DNA from 2 places in the Stenotrophomonas sp. 22DLJC03 genome. Region 2 is predicted to be linked to the other one. Evidence: riboswitches for the same ligand, from Rfam matches in the RefSeq annotation. Region 2 holds a riboswitch; the other holds the start of a gene.
What was found. Region 2 has a riboswitch for glycine ahead of AC13GA_RS12785 (trimeric intracellular cation channel family protein). Riboswitches for the same ligand answer to the same signal wherever they lie in the genome.
Positions count from the first base shown of each region.

Region 1: it holds a riboswitch for glycine, as region 2 does, so the genes downstream of both, gcvP (aminomethyl-transferring glycine dehydrogenase) here and AC13GA_RS12785 (trimeric intracellular cation channel family protein) in region 2, are expected to answer to the same signal.

Region 1 is NZ_JBSPUG010000002.1:396-14,796, forward strand. Features, by position in the region: gene AC13GA_RS05885 (VOC family protein) at 1-207, shown strand, start outside; gene gcvP (aminomethyl-transferring glycine dehydrogenase) at 299-3,166, opposite strand; glycine riboswitch at 3,229-3,331, opposite strand; gene AC13GA_RS05895 (multidrug effflux MFS transporter) at 3,630-4,856, shown strand; gene AC13GA_RS05900 (siderophore-interacting protein) at 4,999-5,895, shown strand; gene AC13GA_RS05905 (hypothetical protein) at 5,966-6,358, shown strand; gene AC13GA_RS05910 (M2 family metallopeptidase) at 6,478-8,442, opposite strand; gene AC13GA_RS05915 (phosphoethanolamine transferase) at 8,978-10,627, opposite strand; gene AC13GA_RS05920 (phosphatase PAP2 family protein) at 10,624-11,391, opposite strand; gene AC13GA_RS05925 (ArnT family glycosyltransferase) at 11,503-13,224, opposite strand; gene AC13GA_RS05930 (response regulator transcription factor) at 13,337-14,050, shown strand; gene AC13GA_RS05935 (sensor histidine kinase) at 14,037-14,401, shown strand, end outside.
Region 2 is NZ_JBSPUG010000003.1:452,722-467,122, reverse strand. Features, by position in the region: gene AC13GA_RS12800 (NAD(P)/FAD-dependent oxidoreductase) at 1-1,270, shown strand, start outside; gene AC13GA_RS12795 (nuclear transport factor 2 family protein) at 1,312-1,743, opposite strand; gene AC13GA_RS12790 (GIY-YIG nuclease family protein) at 1,816-2,073, opposite strand; glycine riboswitch at 2,114-2,203, shown strand; glycine riboswitch at 2,217-2,320, shown strand; gene AC13GA_RS12785 (trimeric intracellular cation channel family protein) at 2,405-3,022, shown strand; gene AC13GA_RS12780 (MdtA/MuxA family multidrug efflux RND transporter periplasmic adaptor subunit) at 3,307-4,473, shown strand; gene AC13GA_RS12775 (multidrug efflux RND transporter permease subunit) at 4,470-7,604, shown strand; gene AC13GA_RS12770 (efflux RND transporter permease subunit) at 7,601-10,705, shown strand; gene AC13GA_RS12765 (3-deoxy-7-phosphoheptulonate synthase) at 10,757-11,830, opposite strand; gene AC13GA_RS12760 (hypothetical protein) at 12,126-12,383, opposite strand; gene AC13GA_RS12755 (DUF6616 family protein) at 12,496-12,834, opposite strand; gene AC13GA_RS12750 (DNA alkylation repair protein) at 12,886-13,632, opposite strand; gene AC13GA_RS12745 (MarR family winged helix-turn-helix transcriptional regulator) at 13,629-14,129, opposite strand; gene AC13GA_RS12740 (sensor histidine kinase) at 14,202-14,401, opposite strand, start outside.

The sequences.
Region 1 (14,401 bases), on a different contig from region 2:
CACGACTTCACCTTCAGCCCGTCGATCTCGCTGTTCGTCGAGTGCTCCGGCGCCGAACAGTTCGAGCGTGCCGCGCGTGTGCTGGGCGAGGGCGGCCACTGGCTGATGCCGGTGGGCGACTACGACTTCAGCAACCGCTACGGCTGGGTGCAGGATCGCTTCGGGGTGTCGTGGCAGTTGAGCCTGGGGCAGATGCCGGACCCGTGACCGGATTGTTGTGGGTGTGGCCTTGGTCCGCACACCCTCATGAAAACGGCCCGCTTGCGCGGGCCGTTCTCTTTACCGATGCAGCGAGGAATCAAGCCTCGACTTCATCATCCTTGTAGGCATCGACCGGGATGCAGGCGCACATCACGTTCTTGTCGCCGTACACGTTGTCGACACGCGCCACCGGCGGCCAGTACTTGCTCTGCTTCAGGCTGGCCAGCGGGAACGCAGCCAGTTCACGCGGGTAGGCGTGGGTCCACTCGCTGGCGGTCACCGCAGTGGCGGTATGCGGCGCGTTCTTCAGCGGGTTGTCCTCGCGGTCCAGGCGGCCGTCTTCGATCGCGGTGATCTCCTCGCGGATCTGGATCATCGCGTCGATGAAGCGATCCAGCTCGTGCAGCGATTCGCTCTCGGTCGGTTCGACCATCAGCGTGCCGGCCACCGGGAAGCTCAGGGTCGGGGCATGGAAGCCGAAGTCGATCAGGCGCTTGGCCACGTCCTCGGCGCCGATGCCGCTGGTCTTCTCCAGCGGGCGCACGTCGAGGATGCACTCGTGCGCCACCAGACCGTTGCGGCCGGTGTACAGGGTCTTGAAGTGCGGGGCCAGGCGCTTGGCGATGTAGTTGGCGTTGAGCTGCGCAACCTGAGTGGCCTTGCGCAGGCCGTCGCGGCCCATCATCGCGATGTACATCCAGCTGATCGGCAGGATCGAGGCGCTGCCGAAGCTGGCCGCGCTGACCATGCCGACCGGGCCGTTGTCCCCCAGCTTGCCCGGCAGGAACGGCGCCAGGTGCTCCTTGACCGCACACGGGCCAACGCCCGGGCCGCCGCCGCCGTGCGGGATGCAGAAGGTCTTGTGCAGGTTCAGGTGGGAAACGTCCGAACCCCACTTGCCCGGCTTGGCCACGCCGACCAAGGCGTTCATGTTGGCACCGTCGGTGTACACCTGGCCGCCGTGCTTGTGGATGATCTCGCAGATCTCCACCACTTCTTCCTCGAACACGCCGTGCGTGGACGGGTAGGTCATCATGATCGCGGCCAGGCGGTCGCTGTACTTCTCGGCGTTGAGGCGGATGTCCTCGACGTCGACGTTGCCGTTGGCGTCGGTCTTGGTCACCACCACCTTCATGCCGCACATCTGCGCCGAGGCCGGGTTGGTGCCGTGCGCCGAGTCAGGGATAAGGCAGATGTCACGATGGTCTTCGCCGCGCGAACGGTGGTAGGCACGGATCGCCAGCAGGCCGGCATACTCGCCCTGCGCGCCGGAGTTCGGCTGCAGGCTCACTGCGTCGTAGCCGGTGCATTCGACCAGCATCGCTTCCAGCGAGTCGATCAGTTCCTTGTAGCCCAGCGCCTGGTCGGCCGGCACCAGCGGATGGATCTGCGAGAACTCCGGCCAGGTCACCGGAATCATCTCGGCGGTGGCGTTGAGCTTCATGGTGCACGAGCCCAGCGGGATCATCGTGCGGTCCATCGCCAGGTCCTTGTCGGCCAGCGAGCGCAGGTAGCGCAGCAGCTCGTGCTCGCTGTGGTGGGTGTTGAACACCGGGTGGGTCAGGAATTCAGACTGGCGCAGCAGGCCGGCCGGCAGTGCGTCGGCGGTGCTGGCATCCAGTGCGTCCACGTCCAGCGAGGCACCGAACACGGCAGCCACGGCCACGATGTCGGCGCGGGTGGTGGTTTCGTCCAGGCTGATGCCGACCGAGTCGCTGTCGATCGCACGCAGGTTGTAACCGGCGGCACGGGCCTTGGCGTGGATCTCATCGGCGTGCACGCCGGTGACATGCAGGGTGTCGAAGAAGTCACCACCGACCTGCACGCCGGCCTTGCGCAGTGCCGCAGCCAGGATCGAAGCCAGGCGGTGGGTGCGGCGCGCGATGCGGGTCAGGCCTTCCGGACCGTGGTAGACGGCATACATCGAGGCCATCACCGCCAGCAGCACCTGTGCGGTGCAGATGTTGGAGGTGGCCTTCTCGCGGCGGATGTGCTGTTCGCGGGTCTGCAGGGTCAGGCGGTAGGCCGGGTTGCCCTGTGCGTCGATCGAGACGCCGATCAGGCGGCCCGGCATCGAACGCTTGTAGGCGTCACGGCAGGCCATGAACGCAGCATGCGGGCCACCGAAGCCGAACGGCACGCCGAAACGCTGGCTGTTGCCGACCACGATGTCCGCACCCCATTCGCCCGGGGCAGCCAGCAGGGTCAGTGCCAGCAGGTCGGTGGCCACGGCCACCAGGCCGCCGCGCGCGTGCACGGCATCGACCAGTGCCTTGTAGTCGCCCACCTGGCCGAAGGTGTCCGGGTACTGCAGCAGCAGGCCGAAGGCTTCTGCTTCCAGCGCTTCGGCCGGGGTGCCCACGCGCAGCACGATGCCCATCGGTTCGGCGCGGGTGCGCAGCAGTTCCAGCGTCTGCGGGTGTACGGCGTCGTGCACGAAGAAGGTGTCCGACTTCGACTTGGCCGAGCGCTTGGCCAGGGTCATCGCTTCGGCGGCGGCGGTCGCTTCGTCCAGCAGCGAGGCGTTGGCGATTTCCATGCCGGTCAGGTCGGCGCACAGGGTCTGGAAGTTGATCAGCGCTTCCATGCGGCCCTGCGAGATTTCCGCCTGGTACGGGGTGTAGGCGGTGTACCAGGCCGGGTTTTCCAGGATGTTGCGCAGGATCACGTTCGGCGTGTGGGTGCCGTAGTAGCCCTGGCCGATGAAGCTGCGCAGTACGGTGTTCTTGTCGGCGATCGCGCGGATCTTCGCCAGCGCCTGCACTTCGGTGATCGACTCCGGCAGCGCCAGCGGTGCCGGCGACTTGATCTTGGCCGGCACAATGGCATCGGTCATCGCATCCAGCGAGGCGTGGCCGATGACGCCGAGCATCTGCGCGATCTCGGCATCGTTGGGGCCGATGTGGCGCTCGACGAAGGCCGAATGATGCTCGAGCTCACGCAGGGAAGGGGTGTTCTGGGACATGGCGAAGGATCCGTCAGGAAAGGGCACACGCACGGGCACAAGCCGCCGGTCGGCGGTCTGCGGGGCGCCCCTCTGTCCTTTTGCCTGAGAGTTTGAAAGCGCGGCGGACCGCTGCTTCTTGCCCCTTCGGCGCCGGATTGAACCGGTCTCTCCAGAGTTCTGTTACGGGTGGTATCGGGCCTGAGCGATTACGGGCGTTGCGCCTTCGGCAGCGGTGTTCCGCTTCTCCCACCGTGTTGCCCGCCGATTATAGCCCGTTGCGCGCCGGCCGGCCGCTCCCGGGAGGCGCCGCTGCGCCTGAATGGCCGATGGCCCGGCCGTGCGTTTTGTGCATCCGTGCATGGCGCGGGGCGCAATCCCCACCTATGATGGGCGGATACCCGAATTCATCTGGCGCTGTCCCTGTTTCAGGGGACTGGCGCCCGCCGTGCGTGCCGCGCATGGCCCTGCCGGACGCCTCTCCATGACCGCCGCTGTTGCTCCTTCCACCCGCCGCATGGCCCTGCTGCTTGCTGGCCTGGCCATGTTCGGTCCGTTCTCGATCGACACCATCTTCCCGGCGTTCCCGCAGCTGGCCCAGCGCCTGGCGGTGGACGAAGTGGCGGTGCAGCAGACCATCAGCGTGTACCTGCTGTTCTACGGCCTGATGAGCCTGGCCCATGGACCGCTGTCCGACGCCTGGGGCCGCAAGCGGGTGATCCTCGGCGGTCTGGTGATATTCGTCGGCGCCTCGGTGGGCTGTGCATTGTCTACCGACCTGACCACGCTGCTGGCGTTCCGCGCACTGCAGGGCCTGTCCGCCGGCGTGGGCATGATCGTCGGCCGCGCGGTGATCCGCGATCTGTACCACGGCCACGACGCGCAGCGGCTGATGAGCCAGGTGTCGATGCTGTTCGGTATCGCCCCGGCCATCGCCCCGATCATCGGTGGCTGGATCCTGCTCAGCGGCGCTGGCTGGCCGTTGATCTTCTGGTTCCTGGTGGTGTTCGCGCTGGTGCTGCTGGCGGCCACTGCACGCTACCTGCCGGAAACCCATCCGGTCGAGGCGCGCGTGCCGTTGTCACCGCGCGTGCTGCTGCGCGACTACGTGCGCATCGGCTTCAATCCGCGTTTCCTGCGCCTGGCGCTGGCCGGCAGCATCGGCTTCGGTGGCGTGTTCCTGTACATCTCCTCGGCGCCGGTGTTCGTGATGCAGCACCTGCACCTGGGCGAGGGCGGCTTCGCCTGGCTGTTCATTCCCACCATCGGCGGCATGACCACCGGCTCGTTCCTGTCCGGGCGCATGGCCGGGCACAGCAGCCCTACGCGACAGGTCGCCATCGGTTTCGGCCTGTGCGCGCTGTCGGTGCTGCTGAACATCGGCTACGTCGGCCTGGCACCGCAGTTCGCACTGCCGTGGGCGGTGATGCCGATCTTCCTGGGCGGCATGGGCATGGCGCTGATCTTCCCGATCCTGGCGCTGGCGGTGCTGGACATGTACCCGCACCAGCGCGGCCTGGCCTCGTCGCTGCAGGCGTTCGTGCAGCTGATGATCAGCACCGTGGTGGCTGGCGTAGTGTCGCCGCTGCTCAGCGCCAGCCCGCTGCACCTGGCGCTGGGCCAGGCCGCGTTCTTCGGCGCCGGCTTCGTGTTCTGGTACTGGGAACACCAGCGCGAGCGCGCGGCGCAGGCAGCCTGCACGGGCCATTGAGCAGCGTGCAGGGGTAGGGTTGGCGGGGATGCCGGCACATCCTTGCAGCCGCGGACAACCGGACTAGGCTGGGCATTCCAGCCAGCCGGTGCGTGGATGCACGACAGCCAGCCAATCCGATGTCGTCGCATGAGGTACCCCCATGGCTGCACAGCAGACCTACCGCCTGTTCGAGGTGGCGCTGAAGGAGCGCCGCGTTCTTTCCCCTTCCCTGGACCGCATGGTGTTCACCGGTGCCGACGTGGCGCGGATGAAGACCGAAGGCCCGGACCAGCGGATCAAGGTGTTCTTCCCCTTGCCCGGCCAGGAGGTGCCACAGGTGCCCAGCGGCGAGGACTGGTATCCGCGCTACCGGGCCCTGCCTGATGAGCTGCGGCCGCCGATGCGCACCTACACCATCCGCCAGCTGCGTGCCGAGCAGGGCGAGGTCGACGTTGATTTCGTCATCCACGGCGTGACCGGGCCCGCTTCGCGCTGGGCCATGCATGCGCGGCCGGGTGACCGTGTCGTGCTGCTGGCCCCCGATGCCGACTGTGCCGACAGCAGCGAAGGTTGGGAATGGAAGCCGCCGGCCGGTGTCGGCCAGGTACTGCTGGTGGCCGATGAGACGGCGTTGCCTGCGGTGGCGGGCATCCTGGAGGAACTGGCGGCCATGCCTGATCCGCCGCGCACGCTGGCATTGCTGGAAGTGGCCCAGGCCGGCGACGCGGTGCCGTTGAAAGCGCCGGGCACCGCCGAGCTGGTGTGGTTGCCGCGTGGGCAGGCCGCCTATGGCCAGCCGCTGCTGCAGGCGGTCCAGGAACGGCTGGCAGCGACCTCGAGCGTGGCTGCCGGCGATGCGCTGGAAGAGATCGATGTCGACGCGCAGATCCTGTGGGAGCAGGCCGATGCCAGCGTGGCCGGACCGCTGTATGCCTGGGTGGCCGGCGAGGCGGGTGCGGTCATGGCGATCCGCCGCCATCTGGTGCGTGACTGCGGGCTGGACCGCCGCGCCATCACCTTCATGGGCTACTGGCGGCACGGCAAAGTGCTGGACTGAGCGGTGGCGTGAAGCGGTGCTGCGGGCGGGGTGCGTTATCCTTGCGCCCCCCTCGCAGCGGTACCGCATCATGTCCACCAGCTCCAAGATCCGCCGCGACCAGCGCCGTCGCCAGGAAAAGCAGGCCGCCAACAAGGCAGCCGCGCAGGCCTCGCCGGTGGAGCCGCATGCCGAACTGCGCGACCCGCAGCGCACGCTGCTGGCCGGTATCGTCCGGCGCGATGGCGAATGGGTGCTGGGCATGGATGGCCGCATCGCCGGCCAGAGCGAGAGTGCTGCCCAGGTGCTGGCCTTGATCATGCAGGCCGGCGAACTGCACGAACGCAACGGCACGCCGGTGCGCCTGGTGTACTCGGATGCACTGCGTGATGCTGCGCAGGCCGAAGCGAAGGAAAAGGGCCAGACCTTCGAGGAATTCAAGGCCGAGCTGGCCGCAGCGATGGCCGCGAAGAAGAACAGCTGACAAGCATTTCGGTAGAGCCGGCCGCTGGCCGGCTGCCCGTTGGGTCTTCATCGCGTAGTTGCCGGACAGCGGCCGGCACTACCAGAAAGGGGCGGATCCTCGCGGATCCGCCCCTTTTTTCATTTCGCCGCCGGGGCCGCGTTGGCCTGCCAGCCGCACATCTGGCCTTCGTTCTGCTGCTTCAGCCATTCGTTGACCGGGCTGAAGTACTCGATCATCGGGCCGGCATCGAGCTTGTCGGTGCCGGTCAGTTCCTTCAGCGTGGCCTGCCACGGCTGGCTGGCACCCTTGCTCAGCATCGCCCAGTACTTCTGGCCAGCTTCCTTGTTGCCGTAGAAGGTGCACTCATGCAGTGGGCCCTTGTAGCCGGAGGCATCGCACAGGCCCTTGTAGAACTGGAACTGCAGGATGCGCGCCAGGAAGTAGCGGGTGTACGGAGTGTTGCCCGGTACGTGGTACTTCGCGCCCGGATCGAAGAACTCTTCGCCGCGGGTGCTGGCTGGGGCCACGCCCTGGTACTTGGCCTTCAGGTCCCACCACGCCTTGTTGTAGTTGTCGGCGGTGATGGAGCCATCGAACACACCCCAGCGCCAGCGGTCGATCATCAGCCCGAACGGCAGGAACGACACACCCGAAAGAGCCATGCGCATCTGGTTGTTGATGACCGCCTCGCGGCTTTCGGTCGGCGCATCGACCAGGCCGATCGAGCTGAGGTACTTGGGCGTCATCGCCAGCACGATGGTGTCGCCGATTGCTTCATGGAAGCCATCGTTGGCACCGCCCTGGAACAGCGGCGGCAGCGGGTTGTAGGCCAGGTCGTAATAGATGTGGCCCAGCTCGTGGTAGATGGTGGTGAAGTTCTCTTCGTTCGGCTTGATGCACATCTTGGTGCGCACGTCGCCTTCCATGTTCATGTCCCAAGCGCTGGCGTGGCAGACCACATCGCGGTCATCGGGCTTGATGAACTGGGTTTTTTCCCAGTAGGACTGCGGCAGCGACGGCATGCCCAGCGACACGTAGAAGTCCTGCGCGCGCTCGGTCATCTGCTTGGCGGTGCGCAGTTCGGCCTCGCGCTGCGCCTTGTACTGCGCCGCTACGTTGGCATCCTTGCCGGCCTTGGCCAGCGCCGCGCTAAGGTTGGTCTGGTACTGCTTTTCAAGCGCAGCGGTGATGTCCAGGCTGCCGGCACCCGGGTACGGTTCCAGCTGGTCCCACAGGTTCGACCAGTCCTGCTGCCACATGTTGCCCAGCAGATGCGCCGCGATCAGGCCGTTGCCCACTTCGGCCTTGTCCTTGCCGTAGGTCTTGTCCAGCTTGCCGCGTGCATAGCAATGCAGCTGCTCGTACATCGGCTTGACCTGCTCCCACAGGCGGTCGGTTTCCGGGCCGATCTGCTCCGGCGGCATGTCGTAGCCGCTGCGCCACATCTGCCCGGCATCGGTGAAGCCCATGCCCTTGGCACCTTCGTTCACCAGGCCGACAAACTTCTGGTAGTCGCCGCGCATGCTCTTGGTGGTGCTGTGCCAGCCCTGCCATGCGTCGAGCTGCTTGTCGTAATCGCGGCTGCGCGCCAGCACCTGCTCCAGCTCGCCCAGCTGGCGGCAGGAGTTCGGATCGTTGGCATCGGTGCAGTACTTGCCGGCACCGTAGCTGCCTTCCATGCGGGTGGCGATCTGGGTCAGTTCTGCCAGCTTGGCCGGGTCACGGGGTGCCGGCATCGAGGACATCAGCTTCAGCAGGTGGATCGCGCGCTTGCTGTCCTCGCTCATCGGCTTGCCATCGAACTTGGCGGCCTGTTCGATCCAGCTGTTGAGCTGGGTCAGTGAGCGCTCGTTGGCCTTGGCCGCGATGCGTTCCGAATCACTGTTGATGTAGGTGGAGGACAGCCACTGCGCCGAGGTCATCTCCGGGTAGGCGGCCTTGAATTCGGCATTGATGCGGGCCACGAACTGGTCGGCGGTTTCGCCGGCCGGGGCGCTGCTGCTGGCGGTGTCGGTGCCTGGCGCAGCTTCCTTCTTGCAGGCGGCCAGGGCCAGCGTGGCGGCGGCGATTGCCGAGGCCAGCAGGAGATGACGGTGTTTCACGGGCGGTCCTTGGGTGGTGAACGACCGCCGAAGGCTAGTGGGCAGGCGTTGCCACCGCAAGTGGCGGAAGTCGGCCGGGCGGCGCCCTGGGACCGCGACATCGCATGCGCGCTGTCGCTCCCACGCTTCGCTGCGCGAAACGCGGGCCCCACTTACCAGCTCCCAGACCCCCGCCGCTTCGCGGCCGCCCCCCTGACTCAGGGGGCTTTGCCCCAGACGCAATTCGGTGATGGCAGTAGATCCACGCCATGCGTGGATGAGACCTGTCAGAAATCGAGACTCAAATTCGGATCCGACCCCGTGCCGACCAACGGTCGGCACCCACCAACAGCAGCGGAAATCTGTCGAAGGCGGGGTGGGTCCGGTGGCGGGAGTGTCCGCGGCATGGATGCCGCGGCCAAGCCCCCATGGATGGGTTCACGGCGTCTCCCGCCACCGGACCCACCCCGCCTACCCACAGGAACCCCGCTGTTGCTGTTGCTTCGGCCGTTGCCGTTGCCTCTGCGGGTGCAGGGCGCAGCCCTGCCGACAAACCCTAACTCTCGCAGTTGGCGAACACGTCGCGGTCGCGCTCGTACAGCGATGTCTTCACCTGCATCAGACCCAGCACCGACGGGAACAGGTTGTCGTGGTCGGTATACGCTGCCGAACGTGTGCGCAGGCACTGCAGGTTCAATCCGCGGCTGCTGGCGAAGCCCTGCGAGAACCACATCGTCATCGGCACCCGGGTCTGTTCGGCCGGGGCGATCGCGTAAGGCACGCCGTGCAGGAACAGGCCCTTCTCGCCCAACGACTCGCCATGGTCGGACAGGTAGATCATCGCCGAGTCGTAGTCCTGCATGCCCTGCAACGTGCCGATGGTCCTGGTCAGGAAGTGATCGGTGTACAACACGGCGTTGTCGTAGCTGTTGGTGATTTCTTCGCGCGAGCAGCGGCCGATGTCACGGGTGTCGCAGGTCGGGGTGAAGCGTCGGAACGCCGGTGGGTAGCGCTCGAAGTAGGCCGGGCCATGGTTGCCCAGCTGATGCAGCACCACCACCCGGTCGCCCGGTTTCGCACGTACCTGGGCGGCCAGATCCTGCAACAGGATCTCGTCCATGCAGCGGCCATCGGCACACAGGCCCGGTGTGGTCGCGTCGGACAGCGACTGGAAGTCCAGGCCCTCGCACACGCCCTTGCAGCCGGACTGGTTGTCACGCCACAACGGGGCGATGCCGGCGCGGTTCAATACGTGCAGCAGCGACTGGTGTGCGCGGATCTTCTTCTCGTCGTAGTCGTGGCGGCCCCACGGCGAGAACAGACACGGCAGTGAGACTTCGGTGCTGGTGCCGCACGAATGCATGTCGGGGAAATTGACCACGCTGGCCTGTGCCAGTTCCGGGGTGGTGTTGCGCCCGCCGTTGAGGCCCCAGTTCTGCGCACGCACGGTCTCGCCCATGACGATCACCAGCAGGCGCGGCTTGCTGGCTGCTGCGCGTGGGGTGGCCTTGGCGTCGGTGCCGATCGGAAGCTTCGGTGCGCGCTGCACCGGGTTGTCGCCGCGCAGTGCACGCGGCAGGCCGAGCAGTACGTTGGCCGGGGTGGCCAGGTAACGCACTTCGCGCTGGTTGCGCATCAGTGCCGAAACATCCTGGAACGAAATCAGCGCACCGCCGAGTGCGGTCACCGCCGCCACCACCAGGAAGCCGATGCGCCACAACAGGCTGCGGCCCCAGCTGCGGCGGCGCAGCTGCACGCGCCACAGCACCACCATCGGCAGCACTGCCAGCAGCAATACCGGCCACAGCAGCGACACCGTCATCAGCTCGCGGCTTTCCTTGGGATCGGTCGCCAGCACATTGCGCAGCATGTCCGCATCCAGATAGATGTGGTAGCGGCTCATGTAATGCGCAGCGAACGCGGTCACCAACAGCAGCACGCTGATCACCACCTTGGCGTTCCAGCGCCAGACCAGGATGCCCAGCAGCAGGCCGTGCGCGCCCAGCAGCAACAGCAGCAACGAAAGCGCGTAACGCAGGCTGCCCGGATGGCTGGCCATCGCGCTGTGCCAGAACAGGCCGTTGCCGGCTACTGCGAAGAACAGGCTGGTCAGCGTGATCAATGCTTCGGTGGACAGCTGTGGACGCCAGCGAAGAAGACCCGCCAACGCAGGGAGGCGGGCGGGGCGTTGGACCGATGCACTCATGCGTTCGCCTCCTGGCGGTTGGGACGGTCCAGCTGACGGCGGATCAGGACGCGTTTGACGATCAGGTACAGGCCCAGCGAAAGCAGCCAGCAGATCATTGCAGTGGCAATGTCATGGGAAAGGAAATGGGCGCCGCGCAGTTGCTGGCCGATGCCGAACACCAGACCAGCACCGAGGCCGATCCACAACCCGGCCCAGCGCCAGGCAGGACGCCACAACAGCGCGAAGAAGTACAGGCACAGCCAAGCGTAGCCGGCGCTGGCGTGGCCAGCGGGGAAGCAGGCCTGGGGCGACATGCCGCTTGGGCGCACGGTGAACAGCCCGATGAAAGGCTGGTGGCCGCCGTAGCGCAGCAGGTCCCAGGGGCATTCCATCGGCACCAGCGACTTCAGCAGGGAGATCACACCCGTGCCCAGCGCCATGGCAATTACGACATAAAGCAGCGCCCACCGCAGGGTGCGATCGCGACCCTTACGCCAGTGGTGGAAGCACAGCAGAATCGCCACAAGGGCTGCTGCCGTGCTCAGCCATTTGCCGGCTTTGTGCACCAGTGTGCGGGTGACAAAGGCGTCCTGCAGCGCCCAATGGCCGCCTTCGAGGCGGAACAGATGATCGGCCACCCACTGGTCGCCGCCGAAACCCATCAGCAGCGTAAACACGGGCAGACCGATTGCGACAGGCAGCCAGAGGTGAGTTACGGCAAATTTTGACGCCAGTGGCGATGTCGCAAGCGGTGCTACCGAATCAATGGGACGGACGGGCATGCTGGGAAAGGGCGGTTCGGGAATCCGCGGTCATGCTCGTCACCTGGATGTCGGAGAAGGGTCGGACGCTCGTTCGTGCCGGGTTAATGCTTGCCCGGCACGGGCCAACGTTCAGTCTTCTTCGGCGGTCGACCCGGTCCGTTCGGCATGGCATTCCGCGTCCCACGCGGTACCGGGAAGCAGCTGCCAACGATTGCGATTGGCAACACCGATGTCGATCACCTTGGCCGGATCCACGCAGGGGCTCATCGCGTCGTCCAGCACCAGCAGCCAGCGCTTGCCCGGTGCCTCGGCCAGCCATGGGCCGGCGTCGTGCCACTGCTCTGCCCACGGTCGCTTGAAGCCGAACTCGCGCACCGGGCGATCGGCCTGCAGCAGGTTCTGCTCGCGCCAGGCGACCAGGGCCAGTTCGGCGTCCGGGCCGATTCTCGCGCCAACCCTGCGCATCAGCGCTGAGGCCGAGGCGTAGGGATCCAGCGCCGGAATCAACACCAGGCCGTAGAGCATCCACAGCATGCCGTGGGTGAGCAGTACCAGCGTTGCAGCACGACGTACCCGCAACCACACGATCAGCGTGGCCAGGGCGATGGCGAAGGTCAGCAGGCCATCACCGAGCACCGGCAGCAGGGTGTCTGGCATTGCACGGCGTTCCAACTGGGCCACCGCCCAGGGATGCTCGGTCATCAACATCACGCCGAGCACGCCGGTGGCCAGCATCAGCACCATGCTGTAGCCGAACAGGTAGCGGCGTACGCACAGGCGGCGCAGCAGGCCCGGCAGCAGCGGCGCTACGGCCAGGGCCAGCGCCGGCAGCATCGGCAACAGGTACACCTCGCGCTTGCCCGGGCTGGCGCTGAAGAACACCAGCACCAGTACGGCCCAGCCCAGCAACAGCCACTGCCGACGGTCGCCACGACGCAGGCGGCGCCACCAGGGCTTGAACAACATCGGCAGCAGCAGGCTGCCGGGCAGCCACAGCGTCAGAATCACCTGCAGGTAGTACCAGACCGGCTGCCGGTGGTGCCACGCATTGGCGTAGCGGGTGCCGGTCTGCTTGAACAACAGTTCATGTGCGTAGGCCTGCAGTTCGGCGCTGGGTGAATGCAGCAGGGCCCAGCCGAGCGGCGCCAGCCACACTCCCACGCCCAGCAGGAACGCGGGAATCAGCCACAGCAGCGTGGCAGGATGCGGGCCGTCCACGGTGTACCCGCGACGGCGCTGGTACAGCCACCAGCCGAACCAGGGCAGCACCATCAGCAGCGGCAGGAAGCCCACGCCCTTGGTCACGGTACCCAGCCCGGCGGCAAACCCCGCCAACCACAGTGCAGGCAGGTTGCGACGTTCGCACAGATGGCGCATCAGCCCCCACAGGGCCACGGTGGTCATACCGACCAGCGCCATGTCGATCTGCGCACGCTTGGCCATCAACCCGAACTGCAGGGTGCAGAAAAGCGCGGCCAGGGCATAGACGGAATGCCGCGGTGTCCACAGCCGCCGTGCCAGATCCGACACCAGCCACAGGCTGAGCAGGGCACCCAGCAATGACGGCAACAGGAACGACCACTGCCAGCTGCCGACAATTTCATAGGCGACCGCCTGCAGCCACATGAATACCGGCGGCTTTTCCGCATACAGCTCGACGCCACGGTGCGGCAACAGCCATTGCCCGCTCTCGACCATGGTCCTGGCCGCCAGCACGAAGCGCGGCTCGTCCGGTGGCTGTGGCTGCCGAAGACCGATACCCGCTGCCAGCGCAGCGATGATCAGCAGCCACAACAGGGGCAGGCGCCATTGGCGGGGAAAGGCTACGGGCACGGCAGGCTCCGGGAGCAAAACAGCCACTTTGAGGTGACAAAGGTGGAAAAAGCGTCAGAACGGGGCAGGGCGACCGCATTCCGACATGAGCAGCGCTACCATGCTACGAACTTCCGTGGATGTTTCGTGCATGCGTCTGTTGGTGATCGAGGACAACCGCCAGCTGGTGGCCAACCTGTTCGACTATTTCGAGTCGCGCGGGCACGTGCTCGACGTGGCCCCGGATGGCATCACCGGCCTGCACCTGGCCGGCAGCCACCCCTACGATGCGGTGATCCTGGACTGGATGCTGCCGCGCATGGAGGGCCCCGAGGTGCTGCGCCGGCTGCGCGCCGAGCACGCTTCGGAGGTGCCGGTGATCATGCTGACCGCGCGCGACGAACTGCCGGACAAGATCGCCGGCTTCCGTGCCGGTGCCGATGACTACCTGACCAAGCCATTCGCGCTGCCTGAGCTGGAGGTACGGCTGGAGGCCCTGCTGCTGCGCGCACAGGGGCGCAACCCGCGCAAGCGGCTGCAGGTCGGCGACCTCGTGCTGGACCTTGCGACCCTGGAAGCCCAGCGTGAGGGCCAGGTGCTGCACCTGTACCCGGCCTGCCGCAAACTGCTGGAGGTGCTGATGCGGGCCAGTCCCGGTGCGGTCACCCGCCAGCAGCTGGAATTTGCCCTGTGGGGTGACGAGCCGCCGGATGGCGACCTGCTGCGTTCACACGTCTACGAACTGCGCCGCAGCGTCGATGGGCCATTTGGCGAAAAGCTGATCCATACCCTGCCGCGGGTCGGTTATCGGTTGGCTGTGACCGTCGGCAGCGACGCTGGCAAGGATCCTGATGAAGGTGCGTAAGCCCGGCCCGCTGTACCGGCGCGTGCTGTGGTGGTTGCTGGGGTACCTGGCGCTGCTGTCACTGGCGGTGTTCAGCGTTGGCAACTACGTGCATGAGCATGCCGAGCACGCGGCGTGGCGCGCGCTGCTCAATTCCGAACTGGACAGCATCGTCGAGCATGTTGAACACGAGCCGCATTACCGCTGGCAGGATTCGGACACGCTCAGTCTCTACCGCTTCGATGCGATCAACCTGCCCGACAGCCTGCGCACCCTGCATCCCGGACTGCATGACGGGGTGATGGTGAAGGGCCGCGAGATGGCGGTGATGGTGCGCGAGACCCAGTCGATGGGACGGGTGGCGCTGGCGCT
Region 2 (14,401 bases):
GCGCGTTCCCCACCTGGTTGTTGTCGGCGGCGGTTTTGCCGGTCTCTGGGCCACCCGTGCCCTGGCCCGCGAGCGCATACGCATCACCCTGGTCGACCGCCGCAACCACCATCTGTTCCAGCCGCTGCTGTACCAGGTGGCCACCGCCGGCCTGTCCGCGCCGGATATCGCCGCACCGCTGCGCCACATCCTCGGCCACCAGCGCAATGTGGAAGTCCGTCTCGGCGAAGTGGTCACCATCGACAAGCAGGCTCGACAGATCCGCATGGCCGATGGCAGCACGCTGGACTACGACACCCTGCTGCTGGCCACGGGCGCCACCCACGCCTACTTCGGCAACGACCAGTGGGCCGATGATGCCCCCGGCCTGAAGACCCTGGACGATGCCATCGCGCTGCGCCGCAAGCTGCTGCTGGCGTTCGAACGTGCCGAGGCCGAACCGGACCCGGCGAAGAAGGCGGCGTGGCTGAGCTTCGCCGTGGTCGGCGGTGGCCCCACCGGTGTTGAACTGGCCGGCACCCTGGCAGAGATCGCACGGCATACGCTGCGCAACGAGTTCCGCCACATCGACCCGGCCAGCGCCAAGGTGCGGCTGGTCGAGGCCGGGCCGCGCGTGCTGTCCTCGTTCCCGGAAGTGCTTTCGCTGAAGGCGCGCCGGCAGCTGGAAAAACTGGGCGTGGAAGTGTTGACCGGTACCCCGGTGAGCGACATCGACAGCCAGGGCTTCAAGCTCGGTGATCAGTTCGTGCCGGCGCGCACCGTGGTCTGGGCCGCCGGTGTGGCTGCTTCACCACTGGCGCGTACACTGGACGTGCCGCTGGACCGCGCCGGCCGCGTGCAGGTGCAACCAGACCTGACACTGCCTGGCCATCCGGAGCTGTTCGTGGCCGGCGATCTGGCCGTGCTGAACCAGGCCAACGGCAAGCCGGTACCCGGCGTTGCGCCCGCCGCCAAGCAGATGGGCAAGTACGTGGCCGAGGTGCTCCGCGCGCGCCTGCACGACAAGCCGGCGCCAGGTCCCTTCAAGTACGCCGACTTCGGCAACCTCGCCACCATCGGCCGCATGGCTGCAATCGTGCACCTGGGCAGGCTGCAGCTCTCGGGCATCCTCGCCTGGTGGTTCTGGCTGGCCGCGCACGTGTTCTTCCTGATCGGTTTCCGCAACCGCATCGTGGTGCTGCTGAACTGGGCCGTGGCGTACTGGAGCTACCAGCGCAGCGCGCGCATCATCTTCGGTGATGATCAGGAAGACCGGCGGCCGAGGCGCTAGGGCCGCACGCATGTTCCTGTAGAGCCGAGCCCATGCTCGGCTCACGGCGCCTTCGGCTTCGGGTACCACATCGCGTTGACGATCACCCAGCGCTGGTCGAAGCGCCCCATGTGGAAGTAGTCGACGAACCACGGCGTTTCCAGCCGCACCGAGGCCGCGTTGCCGGTCACGTCCAGCACCGTGCAGCGGCGATCCCATTGATCTTTCGGGGTCTTCAGCGCGCCCTGCTTCGTCAGCGAGACCAGTTCTTCCTTCGACATCCGGCGCAGGCCCAGGCGTTCGTCCGGTGTATCACCGAGCACCGCACGTTTGGCCAGGTCCGGGTGCAGGGAACGGGCGACACGCTGCGGGTCGGCCTCCAGCTGGCCATCCACGTAGTCATGGCAGGTGGCTTCGATGGCTGCGATCGTGGCGGCGTCGGCGGCAGGGCTTGCTGCTGCGGAAAGTGCGAACAACAGGGCAACGGTGGACATCCGGGTCTCCAGCGCTGAAGGCTGGGCGATCATGGCATGGCCGGATGCGCCCCATCCACGCATGGCGTGGATCTACTGCAACAGCCAGGCCAGTTTGCGTTCGCGCGGCTGCCGCTTGAGCTCCCATTCGGCACGTGAGGCCGCTGCTCGGTCCGGGTACTCGCGCACCGCCAGGACCCGCAGTGGTGGCCGCGACCGGGTGTAACGCGCGCCCTTTCCGGCCTGGTGGGCAGCGAAACGCGCGTCCACGTCGGTGCTGATGCCGGCGTAGTAGCTGCCATCGCGGCATTCGAGCAGGTACAGGAACCACGGGCGGAGGGACGGTGCCATGCCCGGATTATGCCGTGATGCACTGCAGCGGATATACTGGCGCCCGAATGCAGGAGAGAGGCGCCGCGCTGGCGCCCGCCGAAGGCGCAGGCTCCCATGATCGCTCAGGCCGGTGGGCTGGAATCCCACCAACCATGCATTCGACTCGCCGAGCTGGAGAGAGGTCACCGGGCACGCCCGGGACGATCCGCCGAAGGGGCACGCGGCCCATGCCGCTGAACTCTCAGGCAAAAGGACAGCGGGAGCGGCACCGGTCATCGTCATCCCGTCATTGCGCAGGCAATGGCGATAGTGGCGCATGGCCGGCCCCACCGCGCCCGGAGCCTGTCCCATGCTGTTGTCCATCATCTACCTGATCGCTATTTCCGCCGAAGCCATGACCGGCGCGCTGTCCGCCGGCCGCCGCCGCATGGACCTGTTCGGTGTGGTCATGATCGCCTGCGTCACCGCCCTCGGCGGCGGATCACTGCGCGACATCCTGCTCGGCCACTATCCGCTGGGCTGGGTGAAGCATCCCGAGTACCTGGGCTTCACCGTGTGTGCGGCGCTGATCGCCACCTGGGTCGCACGCTGGATGCACCACTTCCGCCGCACCTTCCTGGTGCTCGATGGCCTGGGCCTGATCGCCTTCACCCTGATCGGCTGCTCGATCGCACGTGAGGCCGGCCATGCCATGCCGATCGTGCTGATTGCCGGCATGCTGACAGGCGCCTTCGGCGGCGTGCTGCGCGACATCCTCTGCAACGAGGTGCCGCTGATCTTCCAGAAAGAGCTGTACGCGATCATCGCGCTGCTGACCGGCGCGGCCTACCTGTTGCTGCTGCACTGGGGCGTGGCCGACGCTACCGCGATCCTGTGCTGCCTGGGCGGCGGCTTCGCGCTGCGCCTGCTGGCGATCCACTACCGCTGGGAAATGCCGAAGTTCGTCTATCACGACGAAGTGCATTGATTGCTTGATGGTAGTGCCGGCCGCTGGCCGGAAACACGGCACACGCCCGCAGATTCCAGCCGGTTGCAGGCCAGCGGCCGGCACTACCGATTGCGTTGCATGACGTTGGTCATGCGGCATTGGCCGGGGTGATTGGCTACCATTGTCGCCCCGTCGCTGCCGCGACGGCATCCAGCCACGCCGCGCCCGCGGCCCCGCCAGACACTCCCTCCCCGCTGCCCGTGGTGCCGTGAACGCACCGACGGGCCCGCATGTCCCTGCGCGCGCAGGGCGCAGGATGCCCCATGTCTGTCGCCGAAAACTCCCGCTTCCGTCGTGCCCGCCCGTTGCTGATCGTGCTGGGCGTTGCCCTTGCCGGCGGCCTGCTGTGGGGGTTCTGGCCACGCACGGAGGCCGGTGCCGGCGACGATGCACCCGGCAAGACGGTACCCGTGCGCATCGCCCGCGCCAGCGCCGAGCCGCTGGTGCTGCGCCTGAAGGCGGTCGGTACGGTCACGCCGCTGCACAGCGTGGTGGTACGCAGCCGCGTGGACGGCGAACTGCTGCGACTGCATTTCCAGGAAGGCCAGCAGGTGAAGGCCGGCGATCTGCTGGCGCAGATCGACCCGCGCCCGTATGAAGTGAAGCTGGCGCAGGCCAAGGGCACCCAGCAACAGAACCTGGCCGAGCTGGAGAACGCCGAGCGCCAGCTGCAGCGCTACCGCGAACTGCAGAAGCAGAACTACGTGTCCGGGCAGGAACTGAGCGACCAGCAGAGCAAGGTGCGCCAGCTGCAGGGCCGCCGCCTCAGCGATCAGGCGTCTGTTGACGAGGCGCGCCTGCAGCTGCAGTACACCCGCATCACCGCACCGGTCAGTGGCCGCGTCGGGCTGCGCCGGTTGGACGTGGGCAACCTGGTACGCGCCAGCGATGCCGAAGGCCTGGTGACGCTGGCACAGACCGCACCGATCAGCGTTCTGTTCACCGTGCCCGAACCCGAGCTGCCGGCGCTGCTCGATGCCGTGCAGGTGCAACCGGCGCTGGCAGTGGAAACCTGGGACCGCGAAGAAGGCCGGCAGCTTGCCAGTGGCGCGCTGTCCAGTGTCGACAACCGCATCGATACCGCCACTGGCACGCTGAAACTGCGTGCGCACTTCGACAACCACGATCTGGCGCTGTTCCCCAACCAGTTCGTCAACGTCCGCCTGCAACTGGGCGAGCAGCGCGCGCTGCTGATTCCCGATGCCGCCGTGCAGTTCGGCAGCCAGGGCAACTACGTGCATATCGTCGACAAGGACAACAAGGCACAGCGCCGCAACGTGGTGCTCGGTCCGGCCGACGATGGACGCGTGGCCGTGCGCTCCGGACTGGTGGCCGGCGACCAGGTGGTGATCGAAGGCATCGACGGGCTGGAAGACGGCACGGCGGTGGAGATCATCACCGAGGAGGCCGCGATCAAGGCCGGCGCATGAATCTCTCGCGCCCGTTCATCCTGCGCCCGGTCGCAACGACTCTCCTGATGGTGGCGTTGCTGCTGTCCGGTGTACTGGCCTACCGCCTGCTGCCGGTGGCAGCGCTGCCGCAGGTCGACTATCCGATCATCCAGATCACAACGCTGTATCCGGGGGCCAGCCCGGAACTGACCACACGCACCATCACCGCGCCGCTGGAACGCCAGCTCGGGCAGATTCCCGGTCTGAAACAACTGTCGTCGACCAGTTCCGGCGGCGCCTCGGTCATTACCCTGCAGTTCGGGCTGGAGGTGTCGCTGGGCGTGGCCGAGCAGGACGTGCAGGCCGCCATCAACGCGGCAGGCAGCTTCCTTCCCGGAGACCTGCCGGTACCGCCGGTGTACCGCAAGGTCAACCCGGCCGACACACCGATCCTGACATTGGCGGTGACCTCGCAGGGACTGTCGCTGCCGCAGGTGCACGATCTGGTCGATACGCGCATTGCCCAGCGTCTGGCGCAGCTGCCCGGCGTCGGGCTGGTCAGCCTGGCCGGCGGCCAGCGCCCTGCGGTGCGCATCCAGGTCAATCCAGCGGCACTGGCCGCCAACGGCCTGGGCATGGACCACATCCGTACCGCGATTGCTGCGGCCAACGTCAACCTGCCCAAGGGCAGCTTCGATGGCCCGATCCGAGCGGTGATGCTCGACGCCAACGATCAGATGCGCAGCGTGGCCGAATACCGCGCGCTGGTACTGGCCTGGCATGACGGCGCGCCACTGCGGCTGGGCGATGTGGCCACCATCAGCGATGGCGCTGAGAACCGGCAGCTGGCCGCCTGGAGCGGCACTACGCCGGCAGTTCTGGTGAACATCCAGCGCCAGCCCGGTGCCAACGTGATCGCCGTGGTCGAGCAGGTGCGAGCATTGCTGCCGCAGCTGCAGGCCACGCTGCCGGCCGGCGTGCAGATGGACGTGCTGAGTGACCGCACCGAATCGATCCGCGCGTCGGTGCGCGGCGTGCAGAAGGAACTGGTGCTGGCCATCGCGCTGGTGGTGCTGGTCACCTGGGTGTTCCTGCGCAATCTGCCGGCCACACTGATTCCCAGCGTTGCAGTGCCGCTGTCGCTGGTCGGCACCTTCTCGGTGATGCTGCTGGCCGGCTATTCGCTCAACAACCTCACGCTGATGGCACTGACCATCGCCACCGGCTTCGTGGTGGACGACGCCATCGTGATGCTGGAGAACATCGCCCGCCATCTGGAGGACGGCGAAAGCCCCCGCGAGGCGGCGCTCAGGGGTGCAGCGGAAATCGGCTTCACTCTGGTCTCCTTGACGGTCTCGCTGATCGCGGTACTGATCCCGCTGCTGTTCATGGCCGACCTGGTGGGCGCGCTGTTCCATGAGTTCGCGGTGACGCTGGCGGTAGCCATCGGCATCTCGCTGCTGGTCTCGCTGACGCTGACGCCGATGCTGTGCGCGCGCTTCCTGAAGCCGCATGCGAAGGGGTCAGAGCCCCACGGGGATCTGACCCCGGCCCAGGGGTCGGATCCAGCCAGGGCTCCGACCCCAAAACAAGATGTCTTCGACCGCGTCATCACCCTTTACGACCGCCAGCTGCGCTGGGTGCTGCAGCGCCAGCCGCTGATGCTGCTGGCCACGGTGGCGACGCTGGCACTGACCGTAGCGCTGTACTTCGCCGTGCCCAAGGGTTTCTTCCCGGTGCAGGATGCCGGCCTGGTGCAAGGCATCAGCGAGGCGCCACAGGCTATCTCGTTCCAGGCCATGCGCGAGCGCCAGCAGGCGCTGGCGGCGGCCATCGAAGCCGACGAGGCAGTGGCCAGCGTCTCGTCCTACATCGGCGTGGACGGCAACAACGCCACGCTCAACACCGGCCGCCTGCTGATCGAACTGAAATCGCATGGCGACCGCGACGGTGCCGCCGTCGTGATGGAACGGCTGCAGCAGCGCGTGGCGAAGATTCCCGGCATCATCCTGTACCTGCAACCGGTGCAGGAACTGGGCATCGAAGACCGCATCAGCCGCAACCAGTACCAGTTCACCCTGACCACGCCGGATCTGGAAGCGCTGGAAAGCTGGACACCGAAGCTTCTGCAGGCCTTGCGCCAGTCGCCGGCGCTGCGTGATGTGTCCAGCGATCTGCAGATGCAGGGGCGGCAGGCGCGCGTGGCGATCGACCGCGATGCGGCGGCGCGCCTGGGCGTAAGCGTGGAAGCGGTAGCCGATGCCCTGTACGACGCCTATGGGCAGCGCCAGATTTCAACCATCTTCACCCAGGCCAGCCAATACCGGGTGGTGCTGGAAGCCGATCCGTCGCGCCAGCCGGGACCGGAAGCCATCACCGGCCTGCGCGTGCGCAACAGCGCCGGGCAGACCGTGCCGCTGGGTTCGGTAGCGCGTGTAGAGGTGGGTCCGTCCGCGCTGCTGCGCAATCACGTGGGCCAGTTCCCGGCGGCTACGCTTTCGTTCAATCTCGCCCCGGGCGCTTCGCTGGGCGAAGCGGTGGATGCCGTGCTCGCCGCGCGCGCGCAGGTGAATCTGCCGCAGAGCATCGAACTTCGCCTGCAGGGCGCGGCGGCCGCCTTCAGCAGCTCGCTATCGTCCACGTTGTGGCTGATCCTGGCGGCCGTGGTAGTGATGTACATCGTGCTGGGCGTGCTCTACGAGAGCTTCATCCATCCCATCACCATCCTGTCCACCCTGCCCTCGGCCACCGTGGGTGCATTGGCCGCACTGTGGCTGAGCGGACGCAGCCTGGATCTGATCGCGGTGATCGGCATCGTGCTGCTGATCGGGCTGGTGAAGAAGAACGCGATCATGATGATCGACTTCGCGCTGGACGCGCAGCGCACACGCGGCATGTCACCACGCGAGGCGATCCATCAGGCCGCGCTGCTGCGCTTCCGGCCGATCCTGATGACCACGCTGGCCGCACTGTTCGGCGCGGTACCGCTGATGCTGGCCAGCGGTTCCGGCGCCGAGCTGCGGCAGCCACTGGGCTGGGTGATGGTGGGCGGACTGCTGGTCAGCCAGGTATTGACGCTGTTCACCACGCCGGTGATCTACCTGGCCTTCGACCGCCTGCAGCGTGGCCGTGCAGCGGCCCCGACGGGCGCTGACGAGGCACGCGCGTGACCCCCATCGCGCGCCTGGCGCAGGCCTGCGTGCAGCGCCCGGTAGCAACGATCCTGCTGGCGGTGGCACTGGTGCTGGCCGGCCTGCTGGCGCTGCGGCTGTTGCCGGTGGCGCCGCTGCCACAGGTGGACTACCCAGCCATTGAAGTCAGTGCCAGCCTGCCCGGCGCCTCGCCCGAATCGATGGCCGCCACCGTGGCCACGCCGTTGGAGCGTGCGCTGGGCAGCCTGCCCGGCATCTCGCGCATCGATTCGGCCAGCACCCAGGGCCAGACCCAGATCGAACTGAAGTTCGTGCTCGGCCGTGATATCGATGAGGCCGCACGTGAAGTGCAGGCCGCGATCAACCTCGCTCGCGGCCAGCTGCCCAGTGGCATGCCGGGCATGCCGCAGTACCGCAAGGTGAATCCTTCGCAGGCACCGATCCTGGCACTGGCACTGACTTCGGACACGCGCTCGCCAGGCCAGCTGTATGACCTGGCCTCCACCGTGCTGGCGCAGAAGCTGTCGCAGGTACCAGGCGTGGGCGAAGTGCAGGTGGGCGGCAGTGCCTTGCCGGCAGTGCGTGTGTCGCTGGATCCGAACGCACTGAACCACGCCGGGCTGGCGCTGGAAGACGTAGCCCAGGTCATCGCCCGCGCCAATGCGGTGCGCCCGTTGGGTGCGGTGGGGGATGCGCACCAGCAGTGGCAGCTGGAAGCGCCACTGCAGCTGCGCCAGGCCGCGCAGTATCGCGAGTTGGCTCTGAAGGTGAGCGACGACCGCACGCTGCGGCTGGGCGATGTAGCCGCCGTTGCCGATGGCGTGGAGGACCGCTATGCCAGCGGCTTCCACAACGAACGCCCGGCCGTGCTGCTGATCGTCAGCCGCCAACCCGGCGCCAACATCATCGCTACCGTCGATGCCATCCAGGCGCAGCTGCCCCAGCTGCATGCACTGCTGCCCTCCGGCGTGGACATGCGGCTGGTGATGGACCGCTCGCCGGTAATCCGCGCCACCCTGCATGAGGCAGAGCTCACCCTGGTGCTGGCGATCGTATTGGTGGTGCTGGTGGTGCTGGCCTTCCTCGGCCACTGGCGTGCTGCACTGGTGCCCAGCGTGGCGATCCCGGTGGTGCTGTTCGGTACGCTGGCGCTGATCGCGCTGATGGGCTTCTCGCTCAACACGCTCTCGCTGATGGCGTTGATTGTCGCGGCGGTGCTGGTGGTGGACGATGCCATCGTGGTGCTGGAGAACATCGCCCGCCATCGCGAACTCGGCGCGGACCGCTGGCAGGCGGCGGTGCGTGGCGCATCGGAAGTCGGTGCCACGCTGCTGTCGATGAACGTTGCACTGGCCGTGGTGTTCGTCGCCATCCTGTTCCTGGATGACTTCGTCGAACGCCTGTTCCGCGAATTCTCGCTGACCCTGGTGGCGGCAATGACGGTCTCCGTGCTGGTCGCGCTGAGCCTGGTTCCGATGCTGTGTGCACGATTGTTCGTGGATGCCGCGCAGCAACCCTCGCGTTGGCAGCGCGGCAGCAATGCACTGTTCGAGCGCGTGCGCGGCGCTTACCTGCGCACGCTGCAGGCCAGCCTGCGCCGGCTGCGCTGGCCGTTGCTGGCCTTCATTGCAGTCATCGCGCTCAACACGTGGCTGTTCCAGCAGGTGCCCAAGGGCATCGTGCCCAAGCAGGACACCGCGCAGCTGCGCGGCTTCGCCCGTGGCGATGACGGCCTGTCCTTTCAGGCCATGCAACCGAAGATCGATGCGTACAGGAAGCTGTTGCTGTCCGACCCGGCCATCGAGGACATCATCGGCTACATCGGTGGCAGCAACGGGGTCAACAACGCCTTCATCATGATCAAGATGAAGCCTCTGGCCGAGCGAAAGGTCTCCAGCCAAGAGGTGATTGACCGCCTGCGCGCGCGGCTGCCCAAGCTGCCCGGCGGCAATCTCTATCTGTGGGTGGACCAGGACATCCGCCTGGAGGGCGCAGGCAGCAGTGGCAAGTACGAGTTCCAGCTGCTGTCGGCCGATACAGCACCGCTGCGCGAATGGGCGCCGAAGGTGGCTGCCGCGCTGCGTGGCCTGCCCGAACTGGTGGACGTGGAAGCACAGGGCGAAGCAGGCATGCGCCAGGTGATGCTGGACATCGACCGCGAAGCAGCCGCGCGCCACGGCGTGGACCTGCGCACGGTGGCCAACATGCTCAACAACTCCTTCAGCCAGCGCCAGGTCGCCACGCTGTACGACAGCCTCAACCAGTACCGCGTGGTGATGGAGCTGGACCCGAAGCACACCCAGGACCCGGGCACGCTGTCACGCCTGCAGGTGATCGATGGCAACGGCCAGCGCATTCCGCTGTCGAGCATCGCCAGCTGGCGCTATGGCATGGCACCGGACCGGGTGTACCACAGTGAGCAGTTCGCCTCGATCTGGATCGAGTTCGCGCTGGCACCGGGGGTGGGCCTGGAACAGGCCACACAGGCAATCGATGGCGCGATGTCGAAACTGATGCTGCCACGTTCGGTACAGGGCAAGCTGTCCGGTGAGGCCGGCGGCCTGGAGCAGCTGCGTTCGCGCCAGCTGTGGCTGGTGCTCGGCGCCACGCTGGCGGTCTACCTGGTGCTGGGCATCCTCTACGAGAGTTTCATGCAGCCGCTGGTGATCCTGTCCACCTTGCCCTCGGCCGGCATCGGCGCACTGCTGGCGCTGTGGCTGTTCGGCGACGAACTGAACCTGATCGCGCTGCTCGGTCTGTTCCTGCTGGTCGGTGTGGTGATGAAGAACACCATCCTGCTGGTGGACTTCGCGCTGGCCGGCGAGCGGCGTGGCCTGACTGCACGGGACGCGGTGATGGAAGCAGCGCGATTGCGCCTGCGGCCGATCCTGATGACCTCGCTGGCGGCGCTGCTGGGCACGCTGCCGCTGATGCTGGCCAACGGCGAAGGCTGGGAACTCCGGCAACCGCTGGGAATCGCCATTGTGGGCGGGTTGCTGGTCAGCCAGTGGCTGACGCTGTACACCACCCCGGCGATGTACCTGGCGCTGTCGCTCATGCGCAGCGCCAGGCGCATCGCCGGTGCAGATGGGCTGGCCTCCAACTCCGACCGGCCCTGATCGCGGCCGCACCCCCGCAGGCGCTGGCCGCCATCCACACACGTGCCGCACTCAGGCGGCTTCGGACACCTTTACGTCGCGACGGGCGCGCACGGCCGCAGCCAGTCGCTCCAGCACCGTCACGGTGGTGTCCCAATCGATGCACCCATCGGTGATGCTCTGCCCGTAGACCAGCGGCTGGCCTTCCACCAGCTCCTGGCGACCACCGACCAGATGGCTCTCGATCATCACGCCAACGATGCGCTGTTCACCGTCTTCCAGCTGAACGGCGATGTCGTCGATCACCTTCGGCTGGTTCTCCGGGTTCTTCAGGCTGTTGGCGTGGCTGGCATCGATCATCAAACGCGTCGGCAGCTTGGACTTGGCCAGCACTTGGCAGGCCTCGGCAACGCTGCCCGCGTCGTAGTTCGGCTGCTTGCCACCGCGCAGGATCACATGGCAATCCGGGTTGCCGGTGGTCGACACGATGGCCGTGCCGCCCTGCTTGGTGACCGACAGGAAGTGATGCGGATTGGATGCCGCACCCACTGCGTCAGCGGCGATCTTCACGTTGCCATCGGTGCCGTTCTTGAAGCCGACCGGGCACGACAGCCCCGAAGCCAGCTCGCGGTGTACCTGGCTCTCGGTGGTACGCGCACCGATCGCGCCCCATGCCACCAGGTCGGCGATGTACTGCGGCGAGATCACGTCGAGGAACTCGACACCGGCAGGCAGGCCGAGCTTGTTGATGTCGCGCAGCAGGCCGCGGGCGATGCGCAGGCCCTTGTCGATCTTGAAGCTGCCGTCCAGGTCCGGGTCGTTGATCAGGCCCTTCCAGCCCACCGTGGTGCGCGGCTTCTCGAAGTACACGCGCATGACGATTTCCAGTTCGCCGGCCAGTGCGTCGCGCAGCGGCTTCAGGCGCTGGGCGTACTCAATGGCAGCGTTCGGGTCGTGGATCGAGCACGGGCCCACCACCACCGCCAAGCGGTCGTCACGGCCGTGCAGGATCTGGTGCAGGGCCGCGCGCGAGGCGCTGACGGTGTCGGAAGCTTCATCGTCACAGGGCAGCATCGCCAGCAGCTGGGCAGGCGGTGTCAGCGGTTCGATGGTGCGGATACGCAGGTCGTCGGTGTGCGGGGGCATTGCGGGAGATCTCCGGGACGTTGGGGGTCCCCAGCGTGGCGGCATGAAAAAAGCCGCCAGGTTCGCTGGCGGCTTTCGGGAATGCGTCTGAAGCTTTCTTCAGGGTGAGCGCAGTCCTTCCTCCGCCAGTGGCTTCGGAAAGTAATACCAGTAAAAGCTGGTGGGGGCTGCGTTCATGGGTTGTATTGATAGCACAGCTTTTGCGCAGTGCAAAATGTTTCATCCGCAACTGGGAACGCGGTTCAGCGATGGGCCCGTCTGGGACGACTACGCGGCGGCACGCATGCGAAGTCGCTCATCTGCCATGCACTTCCACGTCCAGCAGCAGGCCTTCATGGATGTCCGCCCAGCGCTCCAGCACGCGGTCCAGCTCCTGCCTGGCTTCGTCCAGCTGCTCGGGGTTGAGCAGGGAGCGCGCGGTATAGAGATCGGAGACCAGCTGCCGCAGCGTCGCTTCCGGAATGGCCACCGACGGCCCTTCCTGCCCCGGCACCTGCAGCGCCGGGCTGGCACCAAGAGGGCCGAACAACGTGACCTGGAGCTTGCTCTGCATGATCAACTTCCCTGCGGACGGACATGGGCAATGCACTGTTTACCGTGTCTCGGTGACAGGCGCATGTGCCATCCATGCCGTGGGCTGGGCCATGCGAGCGCTCTTCGCGTCGTTACAGCGCAGCCAGATCAGCCAAGTGCTGGGCCATGCCGTCCACCGCGCCTACCGCATGGGTGGTGGTGAAGTAGTCGTGCCAGCCGGTGGCGGCGATGCCCGCCACCAGCGCGTCGGCCTCCTCGCGGCTGGCGCAGCGCCAGACCGCGTAGAACTGCTCACCACTGCCGCGCGGTACGCCCGTGGCAATGCGGCCCATCGCCAGCGGCATGATGCGGGCCGGATCGAACTGCTGCATACCGGCGCCGATGAGGGCGAAGAAGGCCGCGCGTTGTTCGGGAGGCAGCGTGGTCCAGGCGGGGGTGGCGCTGTAGAGCTCGATGAGCGTGTGCGGCATGGTGGTCTTCCCTGAGGTGGTCGATTGGCGTCCGCCGGGCATGGCCCGGCGCTACCGGGATTGCAGCGAGCGCAGTGCGCGCTTGCGGATGTAGGCATTGGCAGCGCTGTCGCGTTCGCGCTGCCAGCGCGTGCAGAGATCAAGCAGCCACTGCGGCTGCGTCCTGCCAGCATCGTTGAGCCAGTTGCCAACCGAATCCTGCACATAGCGCTCGGGATCGTCGGCGAGTGCTTCCAGCACCGGCAACGCAAGTTCCGGACGCTGCTTGAACAGCGCGATATGCGTGGCCCAGACGCCGCGCGGGCGCAGCGCCTCGCAGGCGAAGCGACGCAGGTACGGCGATGCGTCATGCGTCCACGGCTGCAGGTACTCAAGCGCCTGCATCGGCGCAGCAACGATGTCGGCACGCAATGCCAGCCACGCCCATTCGCGCACGCCGAAGTGCGGGTCATCGGCCAGCGGTCGCATCGCCTGCAGCTTCGTTGCCAGCGGTGTAGAGGCATCGCTGCCGATCAGATAGCAGGCCCAGCCGCGCACGGTGTCAGAGCTGTGAGCCTGCCAGAGCGCAGGTGTGCCCTGCCCCGCCCCGCGCAGCAGCTGTGCGGCCAAACCCATGCGTCGGGTGATGCCCTTTCCCGCAGCGTCGCGCATGCGTTGCAGCGCATCCGGTCCAAGTGCGGGGGCTACCACCTGCAGCAGCGCAGCGAAGTCCACTGCAAGGCACTCGGCCAGATGGGTCGTCGCGACGCTGCCACGGTTGAGCGCACGCAGGCGCTCTGCGGCGATGGCACCGCTCATGCCGCAGTCTCACGCCCGGCGTCGGTGTGCTGCCAGACCTTGTGCAGCAGCTGCGAAAGCTGCTGCTGTTCGCCAGCTTCGAGCCCATTGAACAGGCCACCGATCCACTGCGTGTGCTGGTCGAACAATGACTCGGCCAGACGCGCGCCCTTTGCGGTCAGCACGATCTGCAGGCGGCGGCCATCCTCGGCATCGCTGCGACGCTGCAGCAGGCCTTCGCGCTGCAGGCCATCGAGCAGGCCGCTGATGGTGGCGCGGGTGACGCCTGCGCGCTCGGCAAGTTCATGCGGCGGCAGCGTGCCACCTGCACCGTGCAGCAGGAACAGCACGATGAAGCGCCCCTCGCTGAGACCCTGTGGCGCCAGACGTGTGGCGCAGTCGCGATCGATCGACGATGACAGCGACAGCAGCTGGAAGCACAGGCGCAGCTGCGCGACGTTGGCATGGCCTCGTCGCTGTGCCTCGTCCAGCAGGGCATGGTGCTTGGCTTCGAGCATCATCGATACCCACATGATTAGGCACCTAATCATAAACCAGAAAGATGACGTCCAGTCAATCGACATGCGATGTCAGGAGGCCGATCCCAGCACCAGGCGTGCGATCAATCCCCCTCCGTCACGTTGCAGCAGCTGCAGTTCACCCGCATGCCGCCGTGCCACGTTGGCGGCGACGGCCAGACCGAGGCCGGTCCCACCGGTGGCACGACTGCGCGAGCTTTCGCTGCGCTGGAAGGGTTGCAGCAGGCGCACGCGATCGGCCTCGGCGATGC